3 regions of the Streptomyces griseobrunneus genome follow, and region 2 is predicted to be linked to each of the others. Evidence: riboswitches for the same ligand, from Rfam matches in the RefSeq annotation. Region 2 holds a riboswitch; each other region holds the start of a gene.
The links. Region 2 has a riboswitch for cyclic di-AMP ahead of ACK8N7_RS22330 (transglycosylase family protein). Riboswitches for the same ligand answer to the same signal wherever they lie in the genome.
Positions count from the first base shown of each region.

Region 1: another riboswitch for cyclic di-AMP. It lies ahead of ACK8N7_RS17010 (M23 family metallopeptidase); the one in region 2 lies ahead of ACK8N7_RS22330 (transglycosylase family protein).
Region 3: another riboswitch for cyclic di-AMP. It lies ahead of ACK8N7_RS02580 (transglycosylase SLT domain-containing protein); the one in region 2 lies ahead of ACK8N7_RS22330 (transglycosylase family protein).

Region 1 covers NZ_CP177080.1:3,730,123-3,740,205, reverse strand. Annotated here, with positions in the region: gene ACK8N7_RS17035 (DEAD/DEAH box helicase) at 1-1,435, shown strand, start outside; tRNA gene ACK8N7_RS17030 (tRNA-Lys) at 1,693-1,766, shown strand; tRNA gene ACK8N7_RS17025 (tRNA-Met) at 1,957-2,030, shown strand; gene ACK8N7_RS17020 (MerR family transcriptional regulator) at 2,143-2,889, shown strand; gene ACK8N7_RS17015 (PP2C family protein-serine/threonine phosphatase) at 3,088-4,260, shown strand; cyclic di-AMP (ydaO/yuaA leader) riboswitch at 4,471-4,622, shown strand; gene ACK8N7_RS17010 (M23 family metallopeptidase) at 4,635-5,678, shown strand; gene ACK8N7_RS17005 (aldo/keto reductase) at 5,848-6,792, shown strand; gene ACK8N7_RS17000 (PrsW family intramembrane metalloprotease) at 6,813-8,405, opposite strand; gene trmB (tRNA (guanosine(46)-N7)-methyltransferase TrmB) at 8,510-9,418, opposite strand; gene lhgD (L-2-hydroxyglutarate dehydrogenase) at 9,411-10,083, opposite strand, start outside.
Region 2 covers NZ_CP177080.1:4,889,279-4,899,361, reverse strand. Annotated here, with positions in the region: gene ACK8N7_RS22360 (class I SAM-dependent methyltransferase) at 86-1,390, opposite strand; gene ACK8N7_RS22355 (NAD(P)/FAD-dependent oxidoreductase) at 1,687-3,075, opposite strand; gene ACK8N7_RS22350 (Ppx/GppA phosphatase family protein) at 3,520-4,461, opposite strand; gene ACK8N7_RS22345 (DUF501 domain-containing protein) at 4,458-5,072, opposite strand; gene ACK8N7_RS22340 (FtsB family cell division protein) at 5,135-5,605, opposite strand; gene eno (phosphopyruvate hydratase) at 5,699-6,979, opposite strand; gene ACK8N7_RS22330 (transglycosylase family protein) at 7,294-8,007, opposite strand; cyclic di-AMP (ydaO/yuaA leader) riboswitch at 8,013-8,201, opposite strand; gene ACK8N7_RS22325 (transglycosylase family protein) at 8,493-9,524, opposite strand; gene ACK8N7_RS22320 (cytochrome P450 family protein) at 9,719-10,083, opposite strand, start outside.
Region 3 covers NZ_CP177080.1:527,116-537,198, reverse strand. Annotated here, with positions in the region: gene ACK8N7_RS02615 (FUSC family protein) at 1-461, shown strand, start outside; gene ACK8N7_RS02610 (DUF6381 family protein) at 583-774, shown strand; gene ACK8N7_RS02605 (PHP domain-containing protein) at 903-1,910, opposite strand; gene ACK8N7_RS02600 (helix-turn-helix domain-containing protein) at 2,045-3,331, opposite strand; gene ACK8N7_RS02595 (hypothetical protein) at 3,479-4,093, shown strand; gene ACK8N7_RS02590 (SpoIIE family protein phosphatase) at 4,179-6,791, shown strand; gene ACK8N7_RS02585 (FAD-dependent oxidoreductase) at 6,832-8,223, opposite strand; cyclic di-AMP (ydaO/yuaA leader) riboswitch at 8,708-8,862, shown strand; gene ACK8N7_RS02580 (transglycosylase SLT domain-containing protein) at 8,866-9,714, shown strand; gene ACK8N7_RS02575 (GMC oxidoreductase) at 9,873-10,083, shown strand, end outside.

The DNA of each region.
Region 1 (10,083 bases), 1.2 Mb from region 2:
CAAGGGCCGCACGATCATCTTCGTCCGCACCCAGCTGGGCGCCGACCGCATCGCCGAGCAGCTCATCGAGTCCGGCGTGAAGGCCGACGCGCTGCACGGCGGCATGACCCAGGGCGCCCGTACGCGGGTCCTGGAGGACTTCAAGAAGGGTTACGTCAACGCGCTCGTCGCGACCGACGTGGCCGCCCGCGGTATCCACGTGGACGGCATCGACCTGGTCCTGAACGTGGACCCGGCCGGTGACCACAAGGACTACCTGCACCGCTCGGGCCGTACCGCCCGCGCCGGCAAGTCCGGTGTGGTCGTCTCGCTGGCGCTCCCGCACCAGCGCCGCCAGATCTTCCGCCTGATGGAGGACGCGGGCGTCGACGCCTCGCGCCACATCGTCCAGGGCGCGGGCGTCTTCGAGCCGGAGGTCGCCGAGATCACCGGCGCCCGTTCGCTCACCGAGGTCCAGGCCGACTCCGCGAACAACGCCGCCAAGCAGGCCGAGCGCGAGGCCGCCGACCTGACGAAGCAGCTGGAGCGCGTCCAGCGCCGCGCCGTCGAGCTCCGCGAGGAGGCCGACCGCCTGGTCGCCCGTGCCGCGCGCGAGCGGGGCGACGACCCGGAGGCGGCGGTGGCCGAGGTGGCCGCCGAGGCCGAGGCCGCCCTCGTGGCAGCCGTGTCCGTGCCGGAGCAGCCGGCCGCCCGTGACGAGCAGCGCCGCGACGAGCGGGGCAACTACGAGCGCCGCGACAACCGCGGTGGCGACCGTGGCGGCTACCGCGGCGGCAACGACCGCCGTGACGACCGCCCGTCCGGTGGTTTCCGCTCCGGTGGCAGCAGCGACCGTCGGGACGACCGTGGTGGCCGTCCGTTCGAGCGTCGTGACAACGACCGTCCGGCGTTCAACCGTGACCGCCGTGACGAGCGCCCCTCGGGTGGCTCCGGTGGCTTCCGCTCCGGCGGCAGCAGCGACCGTCGGGACGACCGTGGTGGCCGTCCGTTCGAGCGTCGTGACAACGACCGTCCGGCGTTCAACCGTGACCGCCGTGACGAGCGCCCCTCGGGTGGCTCGGGTGGCTTCCGCTCCGGCGGCAGCGACCGCCCCTCGGGTGGTTTCCGCTCCGGTGGCAGCAGCGACCGTCGGGACGACCGTGGTGGCCGTCCGTTCGAGCGTCGTGACAACGACCGTCCGGCGTTCAACCGTGACCGCCGTGACGAGCGCCCCTCGGGTGGCTCCGGTGGCTTCCGCTCCGGCGGCAGCGACCGCCCGTTCAACCGTGACCGTCGTGACGACCGCCCCGCGGGCGGCTTCCGCTCGGGTGGCACCGACCGCCCGACCGGCCGTCGTGACGAGCACCGCGGCGCCAACACCGGCGCCAACACCGGCACCAACACCGGTTCCTTCGGCCGCCGCGACGACAAGCCGCGCTGGAAGCGCAACGGCTGACCACCGCCCAGCCGCTGACAAGCAGCTGAGCACGTCCGCCTGACAGACCGGCAGGGCCCGTACGCCACCGAACCGACTCGGTGACGTACGGGCCCTGTTGCTGTTCCCGGGAGGCCCCGCCTCCCGGGGTGCCGCGACCCCCACCAAGGCCGCATCTCGCCGCGAAAGGGACGCTATGGGGGGCGCGACAGGGCCCGACACCGATACCGGATCGGCTGCCGGGACCGGGCGGGCTATGCTCGTGGGTGATGTGACCGGGGCCGTTAGCTCAATTGGTCAGAGCAGCGGACTTTTAATCCGTTGGTTGTGGGTTCGAGTCCCACACGGCCTACCCGGAGCGGGGCCGGGTGCAAGCCCGTGACCCGTGAACGAGCGCCTTCGTCCGGCCCAGGCCGGACGAAGGCGCTTCGACGTTCCTGGGCTCAGGCGCCGCTCACCCCGAGTCCGGTCCAGGCCCGGCGCGGGCCGTGGGAAAAGTGGTCGGACCTGCCGCTCCGATGGCGTAGAGTTGTGTTTACCGACGCGGGGTGGAGCAGCTCGGTAGCTCGCTGGGCTCATAACCCAGAGGTCGCAGGTTCAAATCCTGTCCCCGCTACTGAAGGCCCGGGCCCGGCACGCACAGCGTGCCGGGCCCGAGTCGTTTCCTGGGGCCGGCACGGATGTTCGGGCTTGACCTTGACGCAACGTAAAGATCTAGCGTTTCCGGCATGGAGTGGTCCATCCAGGAAATCGCCAGAAAGGCCGGCACCACGAGCCGCACGCTCCGGCACTACGGGGACCTCGGTCTCCTGGCGCCGAGCCGGGTCGGGAGCAACGGCTACCGCTACTACGACCAGGACGCCCTCGTCCGGCTGCAGCGCATCCTGCTGCTGCGGGAGCTGGGGCTGTCGCTGCCCGCCATCAAGGGCGTACTGGAGGGGCAGCGGGACACGGCGGTGGCGTTGCGGGCGCATCTGCGGCTGCTCGAACAGGAACAGGCGCGCATCGGGCGGCAGATCGCCTCGGTGCGGACCACTCTCCACAAGACCGAGGAGGGGATGGAACTCATGGCCGACGAAGTGTTCGACGGTTTCGACCACACCGCCCACGAGCGGGAGGTGACCGAGCGCTGGGGCCGCGAAACGTACGAGGAGGGCGACCGGTGGTGGCGTTCGCTGGGGGAGGCCGGGAAGAAGGCGTTCCTGGACGAGCACGAAGCCATCGCGCGTGACTGGGGGCGGGCCAGGGAGGCCGGGCTCGGTGCGGACAGTGAGCAGGCGCAGGACATCGCTCGGCGGCACTGCGCGTGGCTGTCGTCGTCCAAGGCGCCGAGCCGGTCGTACGTGATCGGGCTCGGTGAGATGTATGTCGCCGATCCGCGCTTCGGAAAGAACTACGATCGCTACGGGGACGGCACCGCCGCCTTCGTACGGGATGCACTGACGATCTACGCGGAACAACGGCTCACCGACTGACCGCGGGGAGCGGCGTTCCCGGCCGCTTCCCCCTATTTGGCCGATGACGAGTCGCCGCACGGCGCGGCTCCGGGAAGCCTGGACGGGGCGCGGTACCGTCCGCAGCCGTGGCCGGACCGGGCAGGAGTACACAAGGTGGGGATGGCGGAGAAGGGGCGCGGACGCGTGACGGGGAGCTTCGGCGTCCCGGGGCGCGGCATGTCCGGCTCCACGGGCCGGGGGAAGCCGGTGGTGGCCCGGAGCGCCGGTACCCGGCGGTTCGTCCGGCTGCTTCCGGTGCTGCTGATCGGCGGCGGGCTCCTCTTCGACTCGCTCGCCCCGCCCAACTTCACCGCCGTGCCCCTGTTCGTGGCCGCGCCGCTGATCGCCGCGCCCTTCTTCTCGCTGGCCAGTACGGTCCGTACGGGCGTGGCCGCCGTCCTCTCGGTCATCGCGATGCGGCTCTCCGACGGCACGTCCACCCAGGTCGTCCCGGTCATCGAGATGATCACCGTGCTCACCGCCGCGGCCCTGGCCCTCGTCATCAACGGGGTCGTGCGCCGCAGCAACGAGCAGCTGGCCTCGGCGCGGGTCATCGCGGAGACCGCCATGCGGGCCGTGCTGCCGACCCCGGCGGAGCGGATCGGCGGGCTGCAAGTGGCCGCGCGGTACGAGGCGGCGCAGGCGGACGAGTTCGTCGGCGGGGACCTGTTCGCGGTGGCGGACACCCCGTACGGCGTACGCCTGGTCGTCGGTGACGTGCGCGGCAAGGGGCTGGACGCCGTGGAGGCGGTGGCCGTGATCATCGGGGCGTTCCGGGAGGCCGCCGAGCAGGAGCGGTCCCTGGAGGGCGTGGCCCAGCGGCTGGAGCGGGCGCTCGCACGGGAGGGGACGCGGCGGTACGGGCTGGACGCCATGGAGGGGTTCATCACCGCCGTACTGGCCGAGATCCCGCCCGGTTCGGCCTCGCTGCGGCTGGTCAACCGCGGTCACCCGGAGCCCATCCTGCTGCACGCGGACGGGGCCCTGGAGGTCCTCGCGCCCAGCGTGCCCGCGATGCCGCTGGGGATGGACCTCGGGGTGTGGCCCGATCGCTCCGACGAGTGGGAGCTGCCCGCCGGTTCGACGCTGCTCGCCTTCACGGACGGCCTCTCCGAGGCGCGGGACGCGAACGGGGCCTTCTACGACCCGGCGGCCCGGCTGCGCGGCCGGATCTTCCCCGGCCCCGAGGAGCTGCTCTCGGCGCTCACCGACGACGTACGGCTGCACACCGGGGGCCGGTCGACGGACGACATGGCGCTGCTCGCGGTGAGCCGGCCGGCGGAGGGACAGCCGCCGCGGCGGACGACGGTGAAGATCGTGGGCCGGGGCGATGACACGGTGCGTAACTGAAGAGCACCACTCCGCATAACATTTGACACACCATCAGAAAAAGAGGTGTGGGTGAGTGGTCGTCAAGTCGTCCGATTCGGGCCGCTTGTGGACGGTAAGTCCCCGTCGGAGCCGTTAATGATCAACAAGAACAGCTTGGAATCGGGCCCGTCTGTCTATTAACGTTCGATAACGCAGCGCGGTCGTCCCAGCCGTCGTCAGAGACGGCGCCGTGCGCGAGCGCCGAATCCCGCAAGGGAACCGGGGAACCACCTACATGGGGTGAATCGGACGCCTGCGTCTCGTGAGAGGCGGAGGGGCCCGTAGGAGACCTTCCTGCTCCGAACCCGTCAGCTAACCCGGTAGGCGAGAAGGAAGGAAAGGAGTGCGCCCACGTGGCGTCCAACAAGCCTGCCCCTGAGGCCCCGTCACCCTTCACTGCCGACGGTATCGGTGGCCCGGAGCGGACCTGGGAGGAGTGGAACCCCACCGCGGAGTCCATCCGTCCCGTCCGCGGCAAGCACCGCGTGGCCAAGCAGCGAGGCCTCGCCCGCAGCTCCACCGTCCTCGGGGTCGGCGTCATAGCGGCCGTCGGTGCGGGTGGCATGGCCACCGCCCAGAGCAAGCCGCCGGTCTCCATCTCTCTTCCCGATTCCATCGCGGACAACCTCCCCGACGCCAAGTCCCTCCCCGGCGTCGGCGCTTTCATGTCCGAGGACGCCGAGGCCGCGCCGCTCGCCGCCGCACCGATCACCTCCGCGGGCATCACGTCCGCCGAGGCCGAGCAGGGCACCACCGACGCGGGCGAGGCCCTGCGCGCCCGGATCCTCCAGCAGGCCGAGCAGCAGCAGGCCAGCGCCGACGCCGAGGCCAAGGCCGCCGAGGAGAAGGCCGCGGCCGAGAAGGCCGCCGACGAGGCGAAGAAGCAGCAGGACGACGCCGAGGCGAAGGCCAAGGCCAAGATCGCCGCCGAGAAGAAGGCGGCGAAGGAAGCGGCGGAGAAGAAGGCCGAGGAGGAGCGCCTCGCCAAGCTCCGCGCCAGCTACACCCTGCCCGCCTCCTCGTACACGATCACCTCGACCTACGGTCAGTCCGGCGCCATGTGGTCCTCCGGCCAGCACACCGGCCTGGACTTCGCCGGGGCGGCCGGTTCGCCGCTCAAGGCCGTGCACAGCGGCACGATCACGTCGGCCGGCTGGTCCGGTTCCTACGGCTACCGTACGGTCCTCCAGCTCGACGACGGCACGGAGGTCTGGTACGCCCACCAGTCCTCGATCGACGTCTCGGTCGGCCAGAAGGTCAGCACCGGCGAGACCATCGGCCGCATGGGCGCGACCGGCAACGTCACCGGTGTCCACCTCCACCTGGAGGTCCACACCGCGGGCGGCTCGGCCCTGAACCCGATGGCCTGGCTGAACAGCAAGGGCCTGAACGTCTGAGCCCCCCGCGTCCCCGCGGGCGCACGCACCACCCCCGAAACCCCGGCAGCCCTGACGCTCACCCCCCGACGTCAGGGCTGCCGGTCTGTCCGGGGGCGGGGGGTGGCAGGGCCCGGCGTACGTGGAGGCGGTGGAATACCCGGCGCCGCCGGCGCCGTTGAACACCCACATGACTTCTCTGCGCACCCTCGGCAACTCCGACCTCCAGGTCTTCCCCCTCTCCCTCGGCGGCAACGTCTTCGGTTGGACGGCCGACGAGGAGCAGTCGTTCGCCGTCCTGGACGCGTACGCCGCGGCCGGCGGCAACTTCATCGACACCGCCGACGCCTACACCGCCTGGATCGAGGGCAACCAGGGCGGCGAGTCGGAGACCGTCATCGGCAAGTGGCTCGCCTCGCGCGGTAACCGCTCCGACATCGTGGTGGCCACCAAGGTCGGTGCCCACCCCGGCTACAAGGGGCTCTCCGCCGCCACCATCAAGGGTGCGGCCGAGCAGTCGCTGCGCCGGCTCGGCACCGACCACATCGACCTCTACTACACGCACTTCGACGACGAGACCGTCCCGGTCGAGGAGATCATCACCGCCCTCGACCAGCTGGTGAAGGACGGCAAGGTGCGCCACATCGCCGCCTCCAACATCAGCCCCGAGCGCCTCCAGGCCTCCCTGGACTTCTCCGAACGCGAGGGCCTGGCCCGGTACATCGCGCTCCAGCCGCACTACAACCTGGTCTCCCGCGCCACCTACGAGGGCCCGCTCCAGGAGACCGCCGCCCGCGCCGGCCTCGCCGCCGTCCCGTACTTCGCGCTGGCCTCCGGCTTCCTCACCGGCAAGTACCGCCCAGGCACGAACGTGGAGAGCGCCCGCTCCGCGAAGGCGGGCGAGCACCTGGAGTCGGAGCGGGGCCGCAAGGTGCTCGCCGCCCTCGACAAGGTCGCCACGGAACGGGACGCCGAGATCGCCACGGTCGCCCTCGCCTGGCTCGCTGCCCGCCTGACGGTCGCGGCCCCGATCGCCTCCGCCCGCACGGTCGAACAGCTCCCCGCGCTCCTGGCCGTGGCGGACCTGGAGCTGACGGAGGCGGAGCTGGCGGTGCTCACGGAGGCCTCGGCCTGACCCGGCCCGCCTGAACCGCCTTACGGGGGAGGCGGGGTGGGGTTGTAGGGGCTGCCGCCGGGTTGGCCGTGCCGGCCGTACTGACTGTGCTGGCCCTGCTGGCCGTACGCATGGGGCTGCGGGGCCGGGTAGCCGTACCCGGTTCCTTGGCCCTGGCTCTGCCCGTAACCCTGGCTCTGCCCGTAACCCTGGCTCTGCCCGTATCCGTATCCCTGGCCGTACCCGTACCCGTACCCGTGCCCGTGCCCCTGGCCCTGTCCGTTTCCGTACGGCATCGGGGGGCGGGGGTACGCATGTGGGCGCGGGCCGCTGCCGGTGATGCGGGCCGCGTGGGTGAGGGCCGGGCCCGCGATGGGGCGGCGCTGCCAGAGATGGTGCAGCAGCTCCCGTTCCCGCTCGGCGAAGTCCGGGCCCGCCGCGTCGTGGCGGGCGAGGCGGCGCAGGCCGGCCAGGGAGGTCGCGAACGACTCGTACTCGGCGACCGCGCGGGCCGCCGCCCGGCCCCGGGACCTGTCCTGCCGCCCGTGCCAGTGGCGGGCCAGGTCGCGGGCCGTGCCCCGGGTCCGCATCGAGGCGAGCGCCAGTGGCTCGGCCGGGCCCAGCCAGCCTGCCGTGGCGTACGCGGGCAGTTCGGCGGCGAGCGTCCGCAGCTCACGTCGGCGCCACCAGACCGCCAGCCAGGTCAGCAGCGCGAACGCCGGGACCATCACCATCCCGTACACCGCGTAGAAGCCGTACGGGCCGAAGGCCGACGAGCCGTTCCACAGGGCGTGCAGGCCCATCGAGAGGAGCAGGCCGAGCAGCGGCAGGGCGATCCGGCGGACCCGGTGGTGGCGGCCGCTGATGGCCGCGAAGCCGAAGCCGAGGCCGGTGAGGACCGTGAACAGCGGATGCGCGAACGGTGACATCACGATCCGTACGAAGAACGTCCCGGCGGTCACCGAGGCGAACCCGGAACTGCCCATCATCTGGTCCTCACCGAAGGCGTTGCCCAGATAGAGGATGTTCTCGGTGAAGGCGAAGCCCGTGGCGGTGAACCCGGCGACCACGATGCCGTCGACCACGCCCCGGAACTCCCGTCGCCGGAAGACGAAGATCAGCAGTACGGAGACGGCCTTGGCGCTCTCCTCCACGACCGGGGCGATCACCGTGGCGCCCAGGGTGTCGGCGCTCGACGGGTCGGCGGTGGCGGTGGCTATCCAGCGCATCGCGAACGAGTTGGCGATGATCGCGACGAGCGCGGCGGCGCACGCGCCCCAGGCGAAGGAGAAGATCAGGTTCCGCCAGGGGCCGGGCTCGACCCGGTCGAGCCAGCGGAAGGCGGCCATCAGGAGCGGCACCGGAAGCACCGCCAGGCCCAGGCCGACCAGGAACCCCTCCGGGCCCGTCTGTTCGCGGACGAGGGCGAGGATCACCAGCCCGCACAGCGCGAGCGCCACGGTCACGGCCCCGACGCGGAACGCCTTGCTGCGCCACACCATGCCGACGCGGCGCGGCCGGTACCTCCACCGGCCGCGCTCCGGCACGGCGCCCAGCACCTCGTCGAGCCGCTGCTCGTGGAGGACCGGGACCGCCGGCTGCCGCTGCTGGTACTGCACGGAACCGTCGGACACCCCTTGACCCTAACGAGGAGCACTGACACCCGGCGACGGTGCATCCGGCCAGGATGCGGCGCTTCCGGGCAGCGACAGGCGGTTCGTCAGATACGGGCTGTGCGTCAGATGCGGGCGAACAGCAGGTCGTGGACGACGTGGCCCTTGTCCAGGCCCTGGCCCTCGAAGCGGGTGAGCGGCCGGAACGCCGGACGCGGCGCGTATCCGCCGTCCGCCGCCGTGTTCTCGAAGCGGGGGTGCGCGGTCAGTACCTCCAGCATCTGCTCCGCGTACGGCTCCCAGTCCGTCGCGCAGTGGATGATCGCGCCGGGCTTGAGCACCGGGGCCACCAGGTCCAGGAACTCGGGCTGGATCAGCCGCCGCTTGTGGTGCCGGGCCTTGGGCCACGGGTCGGGGAAGTAGACGCGCAGGCCGTCGAGCGAGGCGGGGACCAGCATCTCGCGGAGCAGGATCACCGCGTCGCCGTTGGCCACCCGCACATTGGTCGAGCCCGCCCTGTCCGCGAGGCCCAGCAGGTTGCCCTGGCCGGGGGTGTGGACGTCGACGGCGAGGATGCCGGTGCCCGGGTCGTCGGCCGCCATCTGCGCGGTGGCCTCGCCCATGCCGAAACCGATCTCCAGGACGACCGGCAGGCCGTCGAACAGGTCGGCCAGGTCCAGGACGCGCCTGCCGTCGATGTCCAGGCCCCACTGCGGCCACAGCCGCTCCAGGGCGTCCTGCTGCCCGGTGGTGACCCGGCTGCGGCGCGGCTGGAAGCTGCGGATCCGGCGCTCGTGGTGAGAGCCGGCCGGGTCGGCGGCGGGGCCGCCGGGGAAACGGGGCTCCTGGCGCAGCCGGCGCGCGCGCTCGAAGGAGGCGGCCCGCAGCGCGGCGGCTTCGTCGGCGGTCGACCCGGCCGGGGCCGTGGCGTCGGCGGCGGTGGAGCCGGTCGCGGAGGCGTGGACCGTCGTGGCGTCGGCCGTCCCGGGTTCGGAGGCCGCGGCGGTGGTGGGGTTCAAGGGCTGCTCAGACACAATGACCCAATTCTACGGCGGGCGGCCTCCATCCCGTCTCCTGAGCCCGGCGCAGCGCACGCCGCGCCACCTCCCGCCCGATCGGCAGGCACGCCGTCGCGGCGGGCGAGGGAGCGTTGAGCACATGCACGGTGTGCGGGGCCTCGCGGATCAGGAAGTCGTCGACGAGCGTGCCGTCCTTCAGCACCGCCTGGGCCCGGACCCCGGCGGGCGACGGGCGCAGGTCGTGCTCGGTGACCGCGGGCAGCAGCCGCTGTACGGCCCGGGTGAAGGCGGTCCTGGAGAGCGAGCGGTGCACCTCGCCGGCCCCGTACCGCCAGTGTCTGCGGGCGATCGTCCAGGTGCCCGGCCAACTCAGTGTGGACAGCAGTTCGGCGGGGCGCACCACCGGCCAGCCGTACCCCTCGCGGGCCAGGGCGGGGACCGCGTTCGGCCCGACGTGGACGGAGCCGTCGAACCCCCGGGTCAGGTGGACGCCGAGGAAGGGGAAGGCCGGGTCCGGCACCGGGTAGACCAGTCCGCGCACCAGCTCGGGGCGGGCCAGCTCGTAGTACTCGCCGCGGAAGGGCAGGATCCGCACCCCGGGGTCGTCGCCCGCGAGCCGGGCCACCCGGTCGCAGTGCAGCCCCGCGCAGTTGACCAGGGTCCGGGCGCGGACGACCAGG
Region 2 (10,083 bases):
CGCTGCAGAGCGGAGCACCGGCCCCTCGCCCGTTGCCTTACGGATACGGCTCCCGTCCCGTACGGATACGGCTCGCGCGTACGGGTCAGCCGCCCGCCTGCTCCGTCCAGGCACGGGTTCGCAGCGGCAGCCGGGAGCCTCCGCCCTCCAGCGGGCGCACCGCGAGGATCTGGTTGACGCCGATCTTGTTGTGCTCGAAGGAGAGCGCGGAGGCGGCCATGTACAGCCGCCAGACCCTGGCCCGGCCCGGGGAGGTGGCGCGTACCGCCTGCTCCCAGTGGCGCTCCAGGTTGGCCACCCAGCGGCGCAGGGTCAGCGCGTAGTGCTCACGGATCGCCTCGACGTCCCGGGCCTCGAACCCGGCCTCCTCCAGCGTGGCCAGGGTGCGGCCGAGGGGGGCGAGTTCACCGTCGGGGAAGACGTAGGAGTCGATGAACGCGTCGATGCGGTAGGCGTCCTCGTTCTTCTCCGGGCGGCGGGCGATCTGGTGGTTCAGCAGGCGTCCGCCGGGCTTCAGGAGGGCGAAGAGGTCGTCGGCGTACTCGCGGTAGCGGACCGAGCCGACGTGCTCGGCCATCCCGATCGAGGAGATCGCGTCGTACGGTCCGTCGCGGACGTCCCGGTAGTCCTGGACCCTGATCTCGATCCGGTCGGTCAGCCCCTCCTCGGCGATGCGCTTGCGGGCGTGGGTGGCCTGCTCCTGGGAGAGGGTGATGCCGGTGACCTGCGCCCCGTACTCACGGGCAGCGTGGATGGCCATCGAGCCCCAGCCGCAGCCGACGTCCAGAAGGCGGTCGCCCTCCTTCAGGGCGAGCTTGCGGCAGACCAGGTCGAGCTTGTCGCGCTGGGCGTCCTCCAGGGTGGAGCCGTCCTCCCAGTAGGCGCAGGAGTAGACCATGGACGGGCCGAGGACCAGGGCGTAGAAGTCGTTGCCCACGTCGTAGTGGTGGCTGATGGCCTCCTTGTCGCGCCGCTTGGTGTGCAGCGGACCACTGCGGCGGCGGACCTCCTCGACGGGCGGGGCGGGCGGCGGCCAGGGGCCGGCCAGCTGGAGGAGGCCGCGGGCGAAGGCGCGGACGGCGGGGTCACGGACCGGGTGGACGGTGTCCTTGGCGTCGGCGCCCCGGTCCCACAGGAGCCCGGCGATCCGGTCGAGCGCCTCGTACAGATCGCCTTCGACGTCGATCTCACCGGACACCCAGGCGCGGGCCAGGCCCAGTTCGCCGGGCTTCCACAGGAGTCTGCGCAGGGCGCGGCGGTGGCGGATCACGAGGACGGGGGCGCCGGGCGGACCCGATTCGCTGCCGTCCCAGGCCCGGATGCGGACCCGTAGGGGTTCCGAGAGCAATTCTTCCGCGAGAGCGGTGAGCCGCGATGCGGCGCGTGCCATGGCGCACACCTCCGTGGTGGTGTTTCCCCGACAAACACAACAAGCCCAATGCATATGTACGTGCTCATGATCCCGTCGTCGCACGTCTCGGTGCCACGACGAGGTACTTCTCCGTCAACTCTCTCCGCACGCTCCGTCATCCCGCTACCGGGCAACGAAAGGGCAAAAGGCGTGCCCGGGGGGCCGTGATCCGCCCTGCGGCGGATACGCCGAAGGGGCCGTCCGCACCACGGATGGCGGACGGCCCCTTCGGGCGTCGTACAGGCCGCTCGGCTGGAGCGTCCTTCATGCGGGGGTCAGGAGGCCTTGGCCTTCTCGCCCTCCGACTTGGCGGCGACGGCCGGAGCCGGGGCCGGCTTGGCGGCCTCGTAGAACTCCTCGCGCGGCGTCTCCATGGCGCCGAGCGAGACGACCTCGCGCTTGAGGAAGACCGCGAGCGTCCAGTCGGCGAAGATCCGGATCTTACGGTTCCAGGTCGGCATCGCCATGCCGTGGTAGCCACGGTGCATGTACCAGGCGAGACGGCCCTTGAGCTTGATCTTCACCTTGCCCATGACGATCATCGCGACGCCCTTGTGCAGGCCGAGACCGGCGACCGCACCCTTGTTGGCGTGGCTGTACTCCTTCTGCGGGAAGCCCCGCATGCCGGAGATCACGTTGTCGCCGAGGACCTTCGCCTGACGCAGCGCGTGCTGGGCGTTGGGCGGGCACCAGGCGTTCGGGTTGCCTGCGCGGCGGCCGACCATGTCCGGGACCTGGGCGTTGTCGCCCGCGGCCCAGATGTAGTCGGTGCCCTGCACCTGGAGCTTCTCGGAGGTGTCCACGTGGCCGCGGGGGCCGAGCGGCAGGCCGAAGCGGGCGAGCGCCGGGTTCGGCTTCACACCGGCGGTCCACACGATGGTGCTGGAGTCGACCTCCAGGCCGTTCTTGAGCACCACGTGACCGTCGACGCAGGAGTCCATGGAGGTGGAGAGGTAGACCTCCACGCCGCGGCTCTCCAGGTGCTCCTTGCCGTAGGCGCCCAGCTTCGGGCCGACCTCGGGAAGGATCTTGTCGGCGGCGTCGACCAGGATGAAGCGCATGTCCTCGCGCTTCACGTTGGTGTAGTACTTCGCCGCGTCGCGGGCCATGTCCTCGACCTCGCCGATGGTCTCCGCACCGGCGAAGCCGCCGCCCACGAAGACGAACGTGAGCGCCTTGCGGCGGACGTCCTCATCGGTCGTGGAGTCAGCCTTGTCCAGCTGCTCCAGGACGTGGTTGCGCAGGCCGATGGCCTCCTCGATGCCCTTCATGCCGATGCCCTGCTCGGCGAGGCCGGGGATCGGGAAGGTACGGGAGACCGCGCCCATCGCGATGACCAGGTAGTCGAAGGGCAGCTCGTAGGCCTCGCCGACGAGCGGCGCGACCGTGGCGACCTTGCGGTCCTGGTCGATGGTCGTGACACGACCGGTGAGAACCTCAGCCTTGGGCAGCACGCGTCGCAGCGGGACGACGACATGCCGAGGCGAGATGCTGCCTGCGGCAGCTTCGGGGAGGAAGGGCTGGTACGTCATGTACGACCGCGGGTCGACGACCGTGACGGTCGCCTCTCCGTATCGCATCTTCTTCAGAATGCGACGAGCTGCGTACAGGCCTACGTACCCACCGCCTACAACGAGGATCCTGGGACGCTCCGTGGTGCTCATGCCATCGAGTATCCACCTCGCCCCAGGGGGGTGCTCGTGAGCCCCTTCACAAGGATTCACCCACCCTCTGCTACACTTCGCCGCCCACGTGACCCAGGTCATGACCCCGCAGGGGAACCGCAACACCCCGGGAAACGTTCCCGACCGCCTGTGAGCTGGCCCTTGGCCCTCCAGGAGCGCCGCATCGGCACCCCGCTTCATACGTACGCAACGCCCCCGGAACGCCCCCGTACGCCTTCCGTGATGCCCCGCATATGGCCCGGACGGCCCTTGCGGGCCCGAACTTCGCCCAACAGGGCCGAATTCCTTGTGAAGAAGTTCACGAACTTCGTGGCGGCGTGTCCCCGCAAGGGTCCCCCGAGCGGCCCACCAGGGCCGTGTGGCGGCTCAAAGGTGCAGGTGACACTGCGGTTGAGCGGGCGGCGCGGGGCCGCCCGCCGCTCCCTACGCGGCGCTCCAGGCGATGCCGTCCAGGATGTCGTGCTCGCTCACGACGACCTCGTGCGCGCCCGTCCGCTCCATCACGGCGAGCAGCACGAGGGCGCCCGCCGCGATCACGTCGACCCGGCCCGGGTGCATCACGGGGATCGCGGCGCGTTCCTCGTGGGTCGACTGGAGGAGGTGCTCGGTGATCGCGCGGACCTGGCCGCGGGAGACCCGGGAGTGGTGGATGGCCCCGGAGTCGTACTCCTCCAGCTCCAGCGCGATCCCGGCGATCGTGGTGACCGTGCCCGCCAGGCCGACGAGCGTGCCGGCCCCGGTGAGCTGCACGCTCCCGGCGGCGAGGTCGAGCGCGGCGTCGATGTCCGCGCGGATCGCGGCGACCCGCTCGTGGGTGGGCGGGTCCACGACGGCCCCGTCCGCCACCAGGTGGCGCTCGGTCATCCGTACGCAGCCGATGTCCACGGACCGGGCCGCCTCGACCCGGTCCGAGCCGAGGACGAACTCGGTGGAGCCGCCGCCGATGTCGACGACCAGATACGGCTTCGCCAGGTGGTCGCTGCCGGTCAGCTCCTTGGTGGCCCCGTCGAAGGAGAGCTGCGCCTCCTGGTCACCGGTGATCACCTCGGGCTCGACGCCCAGGATGTCCCGGACACCGGAGACGAACTCCTCGCTGTTCTCGGCGTCGCGGGAGGCGGAGGTGGCGACGAAGCGGACGCGTTCGGCGCCCAGCTCCTCGATCACCGCGGCGTACTCGCGGCAGGCCGCGAACGTCCGCTCCAGCGCCTCGGGGGCGAGCCGGCCGGTCCGGTCGACGCCCTGGCCGAGGCGGACGATCGTCATCCGCCGGTCCAGCTCGGTGAAGGAGCCGGTGGCGGGGTCCGCGTCGGCGACGAGGAGCCGGATCGAGTTCGTACCGCAGTCGACCGCGGCGACCCGGGTCATGCGCTCTTCCCGTCGGCGGGGCCGTCGGCCGGGCGGAAGGCGAAGTGGCCGCCGTCGCCCTCGTCCACCGTCCAGCCGTCGTCCTCGCCCGGCGGTGTGCACGGCGTGACGCACGCGCCCTTGGCCCACCACTCCGGCAGCATCGCGATGGCCTCGTCGCCCAGCGGGTTCACCCCGGGCCCGGCGGCGAGCGAGTGGCCGACCAGGACGTGCAGGCACTTCACCCGGTCCGGCATGCCGCCGGCGCTCGGGAAGCCCTCCAGGACCTCGATGGCGTCGCGGCGGGTGATGTAGTCCTCGTGCGCGGCCCGGTAGGCGGCGGCCAGCTCCGGGTCGGTCTCCAGACGGGCCGTCATCTCCTTCATGACCCCGTTCGCCTCCAGCGTGCCGATCGCCGAGGCCGCCCGGGGGCAGGTCAGGTAGTACGTCGTCGGGAACGGCGTGCCGTCCTCCAGACGGGGCTGGGTCTCCACCACGTCCGGGTTGCCGCACGGGCAGCGGTGCGCGATGGCGCGCAGCCCGCGCGGCGGGCGGCCGAGCTGCTGCTCGAACGCGGCGATGTCCGCGTCGGTGGGCTTGGTGGACTCGGTCTGCGGAGGGGGCGTTTCCATGCCTGCCTTGGTTCTGCTCGGAAGCTCGTCGGGGGGGAAGTCTCGGAGGGGAAGTAGGGACGTCAGTCGCGGTCGGCGCTGTCCACGCCGTCCCAGACGTTCGCGTGCCAGGGACGGTGGCCGGCACCCGGATCCCCGCGGCGGTCCTGCTCCGCGTCGGGGTCGGCCACCGTGTAGCCGGTCTCGCCGGGGAGTACGTAATGGAGGTGCTGGCGGGCCAGACGCATGATGTACGCGTCGTCCTGGAGCCGCGCCTTCTCGTCCCGCAGCTCCTCGGTGCGCTGCTCCGCCTGGAGCGAGAGCCGCTCCTGCTCGGCGATCTCGTCGCGCTGGGAGACGTACTGCCGCATCGGGTAGGCGAGCGCCACCACCAGGGAGCAGACCACCAGCGCCAGGAAGGCGGCCCGGCCGGTGAGCCGGGAGCGGCGGGCCTGGCGGCGGTTCTGGGAGCGGTACACGCGGGCGGCGGTCTGCTCGCCGAGCAGTCGCAGCCTGGTCGCGGTGGAGAACCGGTCGCGGTCCTTCCCGGCCATGTCTCCCGCCTCCCCGTTACGCACGTCCGTCCCCGCACACGGTACGGGACCGGGTGCGGGGACGGGCGGAGGCTACCGTCTTGGGGCTACGGGTCAGCCCTTGAAGCGCGGGAAGGCGGAGCGGCCCGCGTACACCGCGGCGTCGTCGAGGATCTCCTCGATGCGCAGCAGCTGGTTGTACTTGGCGACGCGGTCCGAGCGGGCCGGGGCGCCGGTCTTGATCTGGCCGCAGTTCACGGCGACGGCGAGGTCGGCGATGGTGACGTCCTCGGTCTCGCCGGAGCGGTGCGACATCATGCACTTGAAGCCGTTGCGCTGGGCCAGCTCGACGGCGTCCAGGGTCTCGGTCAGCGAACCGATCTGGTTGACCTTGACGAGCAGGGCGTTGGCGGAGCCCTCCTCGATGCCGCGGGCCAGCCGCTCCGGGTTGGTGACGAAGAGGTCGTCGCCGACGATCTGCACCTTGGCGCCGATGCGGTCGGTGATGACCTTCCAGCCGGCCCAGTCGTCCTCGTACAGCGGGTCCTCGATGGAGACCAGCGGGTACGCGGAGACGAGCTCCTCGTAGTACTCGGTCATCTCGGCGGCCGAGCGGGACTTGCCCTCGAACTCGTAGACGCCGTCCTTGTAGAACTCGGACGCGGCAACGTCGAGCGCGAGCGCGATGTCGCGGCCGGGGACGTAACCGGCCTCCTTGATGGCCTCGACGATGAGGTCCAGGGCGGCGCGGTTGGAGTCCAGGTTCGGGGCGAAGCCGCCCTCGTCGCCGAGACCGGTGGACAGGCCCTTGGTCTTGAGGACCTTCTTCAGCGTGTGGTAGACCTCCGCGCCCCAGCGCAGGGCCTCGGAGAAGGACTCCGCGCCGATCGGGGCGATCATGAACTCCTGGATGTCCACGTTGGAGTCGGCGTGCGAGCCGCCGTTCAGGATGTTCATCATCGGAACGGGCAGCAGGTGCGCGTTCGGGCCGCCGAGGTAGCGGAAGAGCGGCAGGTCGGACGCCTCGGAGGCGGCGTGGGCGACGGCGAGCGAGACACCGAGGATGGCGTTCGCGCCGAGCGAGGCCTTGTTCTCGGTGGCGTCGAGGTCGAACATCGCCTGGTCGATGAGGCGCTGCTCGGTGGCGTCGTACCCGACGAGCTCCGGGCCGATCTGCTCGATGACGGCGAGGACGGCCTTTTCGACGCCCTTGCCGTGGTAGCGGTTGGGGTCACCGTCGCGAAGCTCGACGGCCTCGAACGCACCGGTGGAGGCGCCGGACGGTACTGCAGCACGGCCCGTGCTGCCGTCGTCGAGGCCAACCTCGACCTCGACCGTGGGGTTGCCCCGGGAGTCGAGGATTTCCCTGGCTACGACGACGTCGATGGACGGCACGAGGCATCTCCTTCTGGGATATGACGCTGGTTGTGCAGGGTCACTGTGGCCTTGCGACACGAGCCTAACCGGCCCGGCCGCGTCAGTCGGCCGACCGCCCGTCTCCTGGGACGAAAAAGGACCCAAGGGCCTGCATGACGGGACAAATCTCTAGAAATCTACTGGGCAGTAACAAGCGGCGCGGACCCGATGACGACAAGAGGTGAACGAAAGACCCCGGCCCGGCGCGCACGGGGGGAGAGCGCGCCGGGCCGGGGAGCCGTGCGAGGGAGGGTGCCGCCGGACCCCCTCCCTCCGGGGAGGAGAGCCGGCTGTTACTTCAGGTGGAGCTGCTGGCCCGGGAAGATCAGGTCCGCGTCCTTGACGATGTCGTCGTTGAGCTTGAAGAGCTTGCTCCAGCCGCCCTTGACGTCTTCCTTCTGAGCGATCTTGCTCAGGGTGTCGCCGGCCTTGACCTTGTACTCGCCGTCGCCCTTCTGGACCTTCTCACCGGTCGGGGTGGTGACGGTCTTCTTGGACTCGGCCTTGGGGGCGGCCGGGGCGGTGCGCTGCTCGCTGCGCGTGGTGGGCTGCTCGGCCTTGCGCTCGGGCTGCGCCTGCTCGGGCTTGCTCTCGGACTGGCCGGAGCCGGTGTTCACACCCGGGTCCACGCCGTCATTGGTGAGGCCGCCGGCACCGGCGCAGGCCCAGGCGCCCGGGCCCTGGAGGTCGAGGAGCTTCTCGGCGGCGGCGATCTGCTGGTCCTTGGAGGCCAGGTCGGCGCGGGAGGCGTACTGCGTACCGCCGGCGGCGGCCCAGCTCGACTGCGAGAACTGCAGCCCGCCGTAGTAGCCGTTGCCGGTGTTGATGGACCAGTTGCCGCCGGACTCACACTGGGCGACGGCGTCCCAGGTCTCGACGGAGGCGGCGGAAGCGTTGGTCGCGCCCATCAGCGGGACGGCGACGGCGGCACCGGCGACACCCGCCAGGGTGGCGAGACGGACGGTCTTCGAGGGGCGGCGGTGCTTGCCCTTGCTGTTAAGCAGCATGGAACGAATCTCCTCACCGACGCCTACGAGGTGAGCTGTCGGGTTCGGGCTGATGAGTTGCCCGGTCGCGCGAATTGCACGCGACTTCACCCCAAGCCGTTCCCGTACGTCCCCGTTCTTCGTCCTTCGAAGGGGCTGTACGGACCCGGCGGCCTACCTGGGTCCCCCGCTCCTGCCTACGGCGCTTTACGCGTCTGTTCCCTTCGACCGACGGCAGGATTCGGCGTGACGGTCGACGGGGCCCGCGGTGCGAGCGGTTCCGACCGTAAACACAGGCAACCCCGACATTCAAAGATGGACATACTGGCCCAATCGACGCTTACTTGCCTACCCCGATGGATCGTTTCCGCAGGTCGGAGGGGATCTGCGGCGAGCAGGCGGACGCAACACGCCAGTTGAAGCAAAGAGACCCATGTCTCACTTACGCATAAGTGGACATAGGCCTCTGAACTACCCGCGATTTTGGGGTGTTTTCCCGCTTTTGATCAGCTGGCGGCAGGCACCTCGGCACCCTCCTGGGCGCCTTCCTGGCCGGCCTGCTCCAGCCCCAGATCCAGGCTCTGCCCGGGCAGGATCAGATCCGGGTCGGAGCCCAGGAGGTCCCTGTTGGCCTCGTACAGGCCGGTCCAGCCCTGGGGAAGTTTCTGTGCGTCAGCAATCGCCCAGAGGTTGTCGCCGGGCTGCACGGTGTAGCCGTCGTCGACGACCGCACCGCCGTCCCGCACGTCACCCTCGCCCCGCGAGGCGTGCCGGCCGGACTCACGGGGGTCGCCGTTCCGGCCCACCGCGCCGGTCTCCTCGGGCGCGGGAGCGCCCCGGTGCTTGCCGCCGGTGCCGTCGGCGCCCTCCGAGGCGTCGGGGGCGGAGGCGGAGGGCTGCGAGCCGTCAGGAGACCCGGGAGTTCCGGTCTTTCCGGCGGCCGGGGGCGCGGAGGGCTTCGCCGAGGGGTCGAGCGTGTCGCTGCCGTCCCCCTTCTCACCCTTCTCACCCTTGCCGGTCCTATCCGTCTTGCCGGATGAGCCCGTATTGCCGGAACTCCCCGCTTCACCCTTTTCATCCGCTTCGCCCGCCGGGGCGGTCGTCGCGTCCTCGGTGGGCTCGGCGGAGGGTGCGGTACCGGGGTCGACACCGGGCAGGCTGCCGTCCACCGCGAGGCCGGAGATCACCGCGCAGCTCGGCCACGCCTGCGGCCCCTTGTCGTCCAGGACCTTCTCGGCGACGGATATCTGCTGGGAACGGCTGGCGAGGTCGGCGCGCTCCGCGAAGGCGGTGCCGCCGTACGCGGACCAGGTCTCCTGCGAGAACTGGAGCCCGCCGTAGTAGCCGTTGCCGAGGTCGGCACTCCACATGCCGCCGCTCTCGCACTCCGCGACCCGGTCCCAGGTGGTGGCGTCGGCTGCGTGTGCGCCCGCCGCGCCGAGGAACGGAATGGCGATGGCCGATCCGGTCACGCCTGCGGCGACGACGATGGCGGGTGCCTGACGAGGGCGGCGGTGTCTGCCGTTCGCGGAGCCCATGGGGTTTGCCTTCCGTGCGACTGACAAGCAGGAACTGAGAAGCGTGAAACTGTTGAGCGTGAATCTGCTGAGCGTGAAGCTGTTGAGCAAGTGACTGGTGGGCCAAGGTTTAACCGTGGCCGACGCGTCGAACCGTGAACCTAGCGGGACTCGAACGTATGTCACAAGTCGATGCAGCGCAGATCACGTGAAAGTCACAGAGGTGACAGCGTGTCACTTTCTTCGAGGCGGCGTCCCGGCTCGAACTCCACCGGCAGAGTGCGCAGTCCGCGCATGATGAGTCCGCCCCGCCAGCGCAAATCGGCGGATTCTCCGGCAAGTCGTAGGCCAGGAAGGCGTCTCAGCAGCGTCGCCACCGCGGCCTGGCCCTCCAGCCGGGCCAGCGGCGCTCCCAGGCAGTAGTGGATTCCGTGACCGTATCCGAGGTGCTGATTGTCACTCCGTGACAGGTCGAGCGCGTCCGGGTCCGCGAACCGGCCCGGATCCCGGTCGGCCGCCGCCAGCACCACCAGCACCGGGTCCCCGGCCGCGATCTCCTGCCCGCCGAGGGTCAGCGCCT
Region 3 (10,083 bases), 4.4 Mb from region 2:
AGATCTGCGCGGTCGTGCTGCGCGTCCTGTCCCGGACGCTCACCGACCTGGCGAAGGCCCGCACCGAGGAGACGCTGTTCCCGGCCGATGTGGCGGCTCTGCTCCAGGAACTCTTCGGCGAGCTCGCCGAGGCCGTCGAGAGCTTCGCCGAACTGGTCACCACCTCGTTCGCCGCCGACGGCGAGGCGGCGGAGGACCGGCTCGCCGAGGCGCTCGCCCGCAGCCGCGCCACCCGTGACCGGGTGGCGGACCTGCTCCTGGAGGACGTCCAGGAGCATCCGCGTCAGTGGCAGCTGCACGGGGCGCTGCTCGCCGAGATCGACCGGGTGCTGGCCGAGCTCGACATCGACGAACGGACGAAGCGGCTGGGCGAGGAGTTGGACCGGCGCTCCGCCGAAGCCCATGAACGCCACCCCCGGCTGCGTTCGCTGGTCCGGCGGCTGAGCCGGGTCACCACGTGACACCCCACCTGCGGGGTGCGCGGGATGCGGAAGTGTGCGGTCGCTGGTTCGCTGGGGGCAGTGGTCCCTTTTGCCCATGATGTACCCGGGACGTGCCCGGGAATGTGCCCGAGGAGTGGTGATGAGCGGTTCGAACGAACCCGCCGACCTGGCGCGGCAGATGCGTGAGAAGGCCCAGCAGCTCGCCGAGGCCGCGGAACGCGCGACAGACCCGCAGGAACGTGAGCGGCTGGAGAAGAAGTCCCGGACGATCCGGGACCGGAGCGAGCAGCAGAGCGGTATGGCCGCCGGAGACATCTATCCCCAGAAGTGAGAGCGAGCAGCATCGGCCCCTGCTCAGGGCCACCCCCCCGCCCCGGGCTCCTTCCGGGGCGGGCGCTCCACGTCCGGGCCCTCCAGGGCTGCGGAACGGTCACCCCCGCGGCTGCTGGAGTGGACGGGTCACCCCGCCCACTCCAGCAGCCGCTCCAGCGGCCAGGCCGTCACCACCCGGTCCGCCGGTACGCCGCACTCCTCGGCCCGCGCGCAGCCGTTGATCTGCCAGTCCAGCTGGCCCGGGGCGTGCGCGTCGGTGTCGATCGCGAAGAGGGTGCCCGCCTCGACGGCCTTGCGGAGCAGGCTGCGTGGCGGGTCCAGCCGCTCCGGCCGGCAGTTGATCTCCACCGCCGTCCCCGCCTCGGCACACGCGCCGAAGACCCGGTCCGCGTCGAACTGCGACTGCGGTCTGCCGCGCCCCGACAGCAGACGGCCCGTGCAGTGCCCCAGCACGTCCGCCTGCGGATGGCGTACGGCCACCTCCAGCCGCCGGGTCATCGGCGCCGGGTCCATCCGCAGCTTGGAGTGGACGGAGACCACCACCACGTCCAGCTGCTCCAGCAGCTCCGGCTCCTGGTCCAGCGAACCGTCCGGCAGGATGTCGCACTCGATCCCCGTCAGCAGACGGAACGGCGCCCACTCCTCGTTGAGCCGCGCCACCACCGCCAGCTGCTCCCTCAGCCGCTCGGGTGACAGACCGCCGGCCACCGTCAGCCGGGGCGAATGGTCGGTGAGCACCGCCCACTCGTGCCCCAGCTCCGCCGCCGTCCGGCCCATCTCCTCGATCGGGCTGCCGCCGTCCGACCAGTCGGAGTGGAGGTGGCAGTCGCCCCGCAGCCGGGACAGCAGCACCCGGCCCTGCTCGGGTGCGGGCTCGGACGAGGCCTCCTCCTCCAACCGCTCCAGATAGCCGGGAACCTCACCCGCCCGGGCTTCCCGGATCACCTGCGCGGTACGGGGCCCGATCCCGGAGACCCGCTCCAGGGTCCCCGCGGCCACCCGCTCGGCCACCTCCCCGGGGGCCATCGCGGTGACGACCTCGGCGGCCGTCCGGAAGGCCTTCACCCGGTAGGTGGCGGCCTGCGAGCGTTCCAGCAGGAACGCGATACGCCGCAGAGCGGTTACGGGGTCCATCGGCACCTCCGGAGGGGAGCGTCGGCCGCCCCGCAGGTCACCCGTCCGGGGCCGCCTGTCACCAGGATGGCCGCAGCGGCGCCCGGACGGCCACCGCACCGCCCTCACCCGGGACCGGGCGACCCACCGGGCCCCTACGGCTCCGCCACCCAGCGCCGGGCCACGAAGTCGTAGTCGTGCACGGGCCGCCCCGGCGCCCCGCTCGTACGGAACGGGCGCCCGTCGTCGTCGATCCGTACCGTGCCGGACCGGCCCCCGCTGCTCCACCGCAGCTCCGCGACCCAGTCGCAGTCGCAGCGGGCCGCACGCCCGGTGACCAGGAAGACCTCCGGGTCCGAGGCCGAGACGCGGTACGGGAAGGAGACCGCCGGGATCGGCTCACCCGTGTCGTTGCCCGGGACGGACCGGGCCACGGGGCGCTCCACGTCGAGATCGACGTCGAACATCCGCGGGGTGAGCGCTCCGCCGCACCCGGAGCTCATCCGGTGGACCCGCCCCTCGGCGGGCTCCCGCCGCTCCACCAACCGGATCCGGAGCGCTTCGAGGACGACCGCCCGCTCGTCCGTGCCCTGGAGGGTGATCCGTACGCCGGTCTCGCCCGCGTGCACCGCGCCGAGCGCGGTCGCCCAGGACTCCGCGTCGGCCTCGGCCGGTGGCGGCGGGACAGCTGCCGGGGGTCCGCCGACGAGGTAGGCGTGCCCGCAGCCGTACTTCCAGACGTGGTCGTCACCGGTCCAGGTGAACGGGGGAGCCGCGGGCCGCGCCACCGATGGCTGCCGCTCGGGGCGCTGCGGCCGTGAGGGGCCGGCGGAGGCCGCGACCAGGACGAGCGCCAGGCCGGCGACGGTGCAGACGGCGAGAGCCTGCACCCACCCGCGTACGGAGGGGGAGCGCGGTACGCGAGCCGGCGGCCCCCCGGCGTACGCGGAAGTGTCCTCGTGGCCGTGCACGGCAGCGGCGGCGGGCGGTACGGAGCCGCTGAGGGCCCGCGTACCCGTCGGCGTACCCCGGCTCTCCCTCGCCTCCGCGTCCTGCCCCGCCTCGGTGCCCGCATCCGAGTCTTCCCCCACCTCGGCGGCCGGGGCCCCCACCGCCCCCGCCTCCTGCCGTTCGACCCGTTCCGCGTCCGCCCGCAGCCACAGGCGGTGCAGTGCTTCCCGCTCCTCGCCCGAGCGGCCGCACAGCCGGGCCAGCCGCTCCACCGGCGCGAACTCCGCCGGTACGGTCTGCCCGGTGCAGTACCGGTGCAGCGTGGAACCGCTGACTCCGATCCGGCGGGCGAGGGAGGCGTACGTCCGGCCCGACCCCTCCCGCAGCCCCCGCAGCCGCTCCGCCAGCGCCTCCCGTGCGGACCCCTCGCCCGTTCCCCGCTCGCCCAACACCCGCTCGACCTCCCGCGGCCGTCCCAGGGGGCGTTCCACCCCACCGGAAACACCCACGTCACCGGTGGTGGGACGGTTCCGTGACGGCCGGAACCCGTGTCGTTCTTGTCCCCGCCGGGACGCCCGCCGCAGTCTGGTGCCGTTCCACCGACCGACTGCTCGACCATCTGAACGGGGAGTTCCACCATGCGCACCACCCGCACGATCCGCACCGCACTCCTGACCGCCGCGGCCGCGGGCCTGGCCGTCACCGCACTGTCCACGGCGCCCGCCTCGGCGGCCCCGGCCGCGCCGAAGTTCCTCTCGGCCGGGCAGTGGCCCGCCTCCCTCACCCCCTGGACCGCCGGCCCGGTGCAGAAGGGCCTGCCCGAGGACGGCTCCGCCTGCACGGCGGGAACCACCCCGGCCGCCGGCACCCGCCACCGGGACTTCCGCACCGAGCTGGACACCGGGGCCCGCCAGACGATCACCGTCGCGCCCACCACCGCCGATGCCAAGGCGCTCGCCGCCGAACTGCGGACCTCGCTGGCTGCCTGCCTCGACCGGCTGAAGGAGCAGGAGCCCGGCCTGGAGGGCGTCAGCCGGTACCACGGCCGGGTGAACGTGGAGGAGGGCGCACACGTCTACAGCATCGACACGTCCTACCCGGAGGTCGGCTCCACCGACATCGGCCTCTACTCCGTCGGCCGGGACGGCCGCACGGTGACCGTCCTGGAGTGGGGACAGCTGGGTGACCTGGACGGCGCCCCGCTGAAGGGGTTCAGGAAGACGGCCGGCACCGCTGTCGCCAAGCTGCACTGAGACCGCGTCGGCGGACCGGCCGGCACGGGGTTCCGGCCGGTCCGCCGACGTGCGCCGCCCCCTCTGCGGGGAGCATGCTGGCTGTGTGACCCGGCACGATGCGACCCGGCCCACCCCGCCCCCCGGAAGCGGGGCCGCGGCCGGGCAAGACGACGGCGGCGGCCGAGTACCGGACGAACTGTCCCTCGTACTCGCGCAGGGGGTCGTCAGCGCCGTCGAGTCGGTCGGAGGATACGCCGGAGGCATCTACCTCCGCTCCGGGACGCCCGGACTGCTGCGTCTCGCCGTGCTCGCCGGGCTGCCCGGTCCGCTGTTCCGCCCCTGGTGGCGGATGCACGTGAACCGGCCGTTCCCCGTCTCCGAGGCCTACCGCACCGGGCGGCCCGTGCTGCTCGCCGACGCCGAGGAGGCCATGCGGCGGTTTCCGCAGCTGATGGCGGGGCTGCCGTTCCCGTTCGGCTCGCTGTGGGTCCCGGTCATCGGCTCGCGGGGCTCCATGGGCGTCCTGGCCGTCCTGCGGTCCGCAACCCCGGGCGAGCCGGTCGCCCCCGCCGACGGGGAGCGGCTGCTCCTGCTGGGCCGCCGGCTCGGGGCCGCGCTCGCCGATCTGGAGTCGCGCTCCCTCCCCGTCGTCTGGGAGCGGGAGCCGATCCCCGTCCAGCTGCCTGCCGCCCCCGCGCCCCCGGTGCGGGTCGGCAGCTTCGACTGGGACCTGCACTCCGGGACACTCACCGCGGACGACGACCTGTGCGCGATCTTCGGCACCGAGCCGGCGGAGTTCCCCGGCACCGTCGACGCCCTCGCCGAACGCCTCGTACCGGAGGACGTGTACGGGCTGTGGGCGCTGGCCCGGCAGGCGGTCGAATCCGCCGACCCGGTGGTCCGCCGGATGCGGCTGCGCGGCCCCGACGGCCGGTATCACCTGCTGGAGCTCTCCGGCCGCTGGACCCACCCGGACGGTGAGGGCAGCGAGAGCCGTCTGAGCGGTTTCGTGGTCGACTTCGGCGCTGGACCCGTCATCGCGGAGGCGGCGGACCGGCTGCCCCGGGGGATCGTCTCGCTGGACCGGATCGGCCGCATCACCTACGCCAACGCGCTCGCGGAGGAGCTGCTGGACCGCCCGCGGGCGGAGCTGGTCGGCCATGTCGTGTGGGAGGTCCTGCCGTGGTTCGGGCACCCGGCGTACGAGGACCACTACCGGGCCGCCCTGATCTCCGACGAACCCGTCCACTTCCTCGCCCGGCGGGCCCCGTCCGTCTGGCTCTCGGTCTCGCTGTACCCGGGCCACGACGGGCTGAGCGCGGTGTTCCAGGCCACGGAACAGCCGGCCTACGCGCCCGGCTCCGTCACCTCGCCGGGCCTGGGCATCGGATCCACCGCCGACCGGTCCTCCGCGCTCTACCGCCCGGTGGCCCTGGCGATCGCGCTCACCGAGGCCGTGACGGCCCGTCAGGTCTCCGCCGTCGTCACCGAGGAGCTGCTGCCCGCGTTCGGCGGCCGGCAGCTCGCCATCTACCTACTGAGCGAGCGTCACCTCCACCTCGCCTGGGAGACCGGGTTCCCCCAGGGGTTCCTCGACCGCTTCGACGGGGTCGGACTCGACGTCTCCATCCCCGGCGTGGAGACCTTGACCACCGGCCGGCCCATCTTCTTCGAGTCGATGCAGCACCTGGCCGACGCCTATCCGGGCATCCCGATGGAGACCGACGTCGGGGCGCGGGCGTTCCTGCCGCTGATCGCCTCGGGGCGGCCCGTCGGCTCGTGCATCCTCGGCTTCGACCGGCCCAGGGGGTTCAGCCCGGAGGAGCGCACCGTCCTGACCGCCCTGGCCGGGCTCATCGCCCAGGCCCTGCAACGCGCCCAGCGGTACGACAGCGAATCGGCGCTCGCCCGGGGGCTGCAGGACGCCCTGCTGCCGCACCGGCTGCCGGAGGTCGACGGGGTCGACACCCTCGGGCGCTATCTCTCCGGCACCCAGGACATGGAGGTGGGCGGCGACTGGTACGACGTCATCGAGACCGGCCACGAACTCGCCCTGATCATCGGCGACGTCCAGGGGCACGGCGTCGCCGCCGCCGCGACCATGGGGCAACTGCGCAGTGCGGTGAGGGCGTTCGCCCTCAGCAACCACGACCCGCAGGAGGTGATGAGCGGCACGAACCGGCTGCTCATCGATCTCGACCCGGGACAGTTCGCCAGCTGCTGCTACATCGCCCTCGACCCGCTGACGGGACGGGCCCGTGCAGTACGGGCGGGCCACCCGCAGCCGTTGCTGCGGCACCCCGACGGCCGGACCGAGGTGCTGGACCTGGCCGGCGGCATCGTGCTGGGCATCGACGGGCAGGCGACCTACCCGGTCACGGAGCTGCGGCTCGACCCGGGCGCCATGCTGGCGCTGTTCACCGACGGGCTCATCGAACGCCCCGGAACCGATATCGACGAGGGCATCGAACGGCTGCGCGCCACCATCGCCGGGATCGGCTCGGTCCCGCTGGCCGAGACGGCGGACCGGGTGATCGAGGAGGCCAGGCAGGCCACGGACCGCCCCGACGACATCGCGATCCTGCTCGCGGACCGCTGGACGCACATCCCGGAGAAGCTGCCGCCGCCGTCCCGTGACACTGCTCCGCCGGGCCTGTGGCGGACGTTCCGCGGACCGGGCCCGGGCGGCACGACGAGTGCCCCGGACCCGGCCTGACGGGTGACGGTCCTGATCCGGCCCCGGGAGGCCGTTCGGATCAGGCCTCGTAGGGCCGTTCGGCCGGGACGAAGGCGCCGGAGGCGTCCAGCATGCCCTCGCGCTCCACGACCTTGATCCGCTCACGGCCCTGTGCGGCACCGAGCGCCTGCTCGTGGGCGTCCAGCTTGTGCCAGCCCTCCCACGTCGTGTACCGGACGTTCCGGCCTTCCAGGAAGGCCTCGACGGCCTCCGGAGCCGGGGTCGCGGGCTCGGCCAGACGGCCGGCGGCGCGGTCCTCCAGCACGCAGGCGACCGTCTCGTTCGCGTCGCCCTTGGTGTGTCCGATCAGACCGATCGGGCCGCGCTTGATCCAGCCCGTGACGTAGACCGAGGCCATGTGCTCGTCACCGGCGATGACGCGTCCCGCCTCGTGCGGGACGGTGCCGGAGGCCACGTCGAAGGGGAGCTTGGGCAGCTCCTCCGAGTAGTAGCCCACGGCGCGGTAGACGCTCTGCATGTCCCAGTCGGTGAACCGGCCGGTGCCCCGGACGTTGCCGGTGCCGTCCAGCTCGGTGCGCTCGGTGCGCAGCGCGGTGACCTTGCCGTCCTCGCCGAGGATCTCGACCGGGGACTCGAAGAAGTGCAGGTAGAGCTTGTGCGGGCGGTCGCCGACATCGCGGATCGCCCAGTTCTCCAGGGTCTGCGCGACCATGTTGGTCTGCTTGTTCTCCCGCCGGGTGGCGATGGAGCCCTCGTCGTACTCGATGTCCTCGGGGTTGACGATGACCTCGATGTTGGGGGAGTGGTCCAGCTCCCGCAGCTCCATCGGGCTGAACTTGGCCTGCGCCGGGCCACGCCGCCCGAACACATGCACCTCCAGCGCCTTGTTCGCCTTGAGGCCCTGGTACACGTTGTCCGGGATCTCGGTCGGCAGCAGCTCGTCCGCCGTCTTGGCCAGGACCCGGGCCACGTCCAGCGCCACGTTGCCGACGCCGAGGACGGCGACCTTCTCCGCCGTGAGCGGCCAGGTGCGCGGGACCTCGGGGTGGCCGTCGTACCAGGAGACGAACTCGGCCGCGCCGTAGGAGCCGTCCAGCTCGATGCCCGGGATGTCGAGCGCCCGGTCCGCCTCCGCGCCTGTGGAGAAGATCACCGCGTCGTAGAAGGACCGCAGGTCGTCCAGGCCGATGTCGTGCGGGTAGCTCACGTTCCCGAAGAGCCGGATCTGCGGCTTGTCCAGCACCTGGTGCAGCGCCTTGACGATGCCCTTGATCCGGGGGTGGTCGGGGGCCACGCCGTAACGGATCAGCCCGAAGGGTGCGGGCATGCGCTCGAACAGGTCGATGGAGACCCCCGGGTCCTGGCAGACCTCGGATTTGAGCAGCGCGTCCGCAGCGTAGATACCGGCAGGGCCGGCTCCGACAATGGCGACGCGGACGGGGCGTGTCATGGCGTGGTGATCCTTAAGGCGGGCGAACGCGGGCAGGTAACAGCGTACGTCGGAGGTAAGGGTTGGCTTACTAGTCTCCACCACACACCGTAAGCCCTGGCCGCGCGAGGACTCCGACCCGGCCTACGGAGCCGCCCGATAAGTCCGTTTCTCCAGGGCGGTATGGGCGATTTCAGTCTTTTAACCCTCTATTCCTTAAAGGACCTATTGGGGCTCTTGGGTAACTTTGACCGCGCCTGTTTCGGCCGCCTCCGCGCGAAGTGGTGAGCGTCACGTCCGAGGGCGCGGACGTGGATCCGGAGGGTTCGGTTCCCTTCTGCGCGAAGAAAGTTGACACCGCGACGGAACGGGCGCGGCCGGGAATTCATGAATTCGATCTTGCGGAGAAAGGTCATCCGGAATTCGGGGCTTGTTCTGTCCGATGCTTTTCGCCTACGGTCACGCTCAATCCGGATGGAACGCCGAATCCTGCCGCCGTCCGGGAAACCGAAACCCACCCACGCACGGCAGGAGCGGGGGAACCAGGTAAGCCGCCGGTCCGGTATCCGGAACGGCTAGGGGTGAAGTCGCAGTCCATGCGGCCAGACATCTCCCGTCTGAACCCGACAGCTCACCTCGTAGGCGCCGGAGAGGAAATTCCCCATGCCCGCACAGGGTAAGCACCGCCGTACCAAGTCCGTCTCGCTGAGCCGTGGCATCGCCGCCCTGACCACGGGTGGAGCCGTTCTGGCCCTCCCGGTGCTCGGCGCCACCACCGCTTCCGCCGCCCCCGCGCACTCCGTCGCCGCGGAAAAGGCGGTGGCTCCGGCCTCCGTGACCGCCCAGGTGAATTCCGTGACGAAGGCCGCGCCCGCCAAGCATTCCGTGGTGGCCGGTGAGACGCTTTCCAAGATCGCCCGTGAGTATTCCGTCAGCGGCGGCTGGAAGAAGCTGTACGAAGGCAACCGGAAGGCCGTCGGCGAGAACCCGAACCTTATTCACCCGGGTATCACGCTGACCATCGGCGCCAAGGCTGCCGCCCCGTCAGGCGCCAAGGCCGGCAAGGCCGCCAAGGCCGCAGCCCCGTCCGCCGGCCGCGCCGCGACGGCGGAGCGCGCCGATCGCTCCGAGCGCACCGCCGCCGCCCCCGTGGCCCAGGCCGCCCCGGCCGCCGCCGCTCCCGCCACCTACTCGAACGATCTGGATGGCTGGATCAAGGAGTCGCTGGCGATCATGGCCGAGCGCGGCATCCCCGGCAGCTATGAGGGCATCCACCGCAACATCATTCGCGAGTCCTCGGGCAACCCGAACGCGATCAACAACTGGGACTCCAACGCGGTCAAGGGCACCCCGTCCAAGGGGCTGCTCCAGGTCATCGACCCGACGTTCCAGGCGTACCACGTGCCCGGCACCTCGACCGACAGCTATGACCCGGTCGCCAACATCACCGCCGCGTGCAACTACGCGGCGGACCGGTACGGCTCGATCGACAACGTCTTCGGCGCCTACTGATCCCTGGAAGCGCCAGGCGCGCATCAGCCCGAGGGGCCCCGGACCGCATGGTCCGGGGCCCCTCGGGCTTGCCGGGAAGTTACCCCCAAGTTTCTAATGACTTACCACGCGATCGACAGTAGAACCTGTTTCACTCTGTCGAGAGTGAGGGATGTCACATGAACGACACTAACCTGCATGAAGGCGCATCCAAGGGCGTCTCCCGTCGAAGATTCATCACAGGAACAGGTTCTCTTCTCGGGGTCGCGGCACTCGCCGGACCCACCACACCCGTCTGGGCCGCGCCCCGGGTGGCAGCAGCCCCGATCGGCTCCGGCGCCCATGTGCCGGTGCTGATCATCGGCACCGGGTACGGCGGCTCCGTGGCCG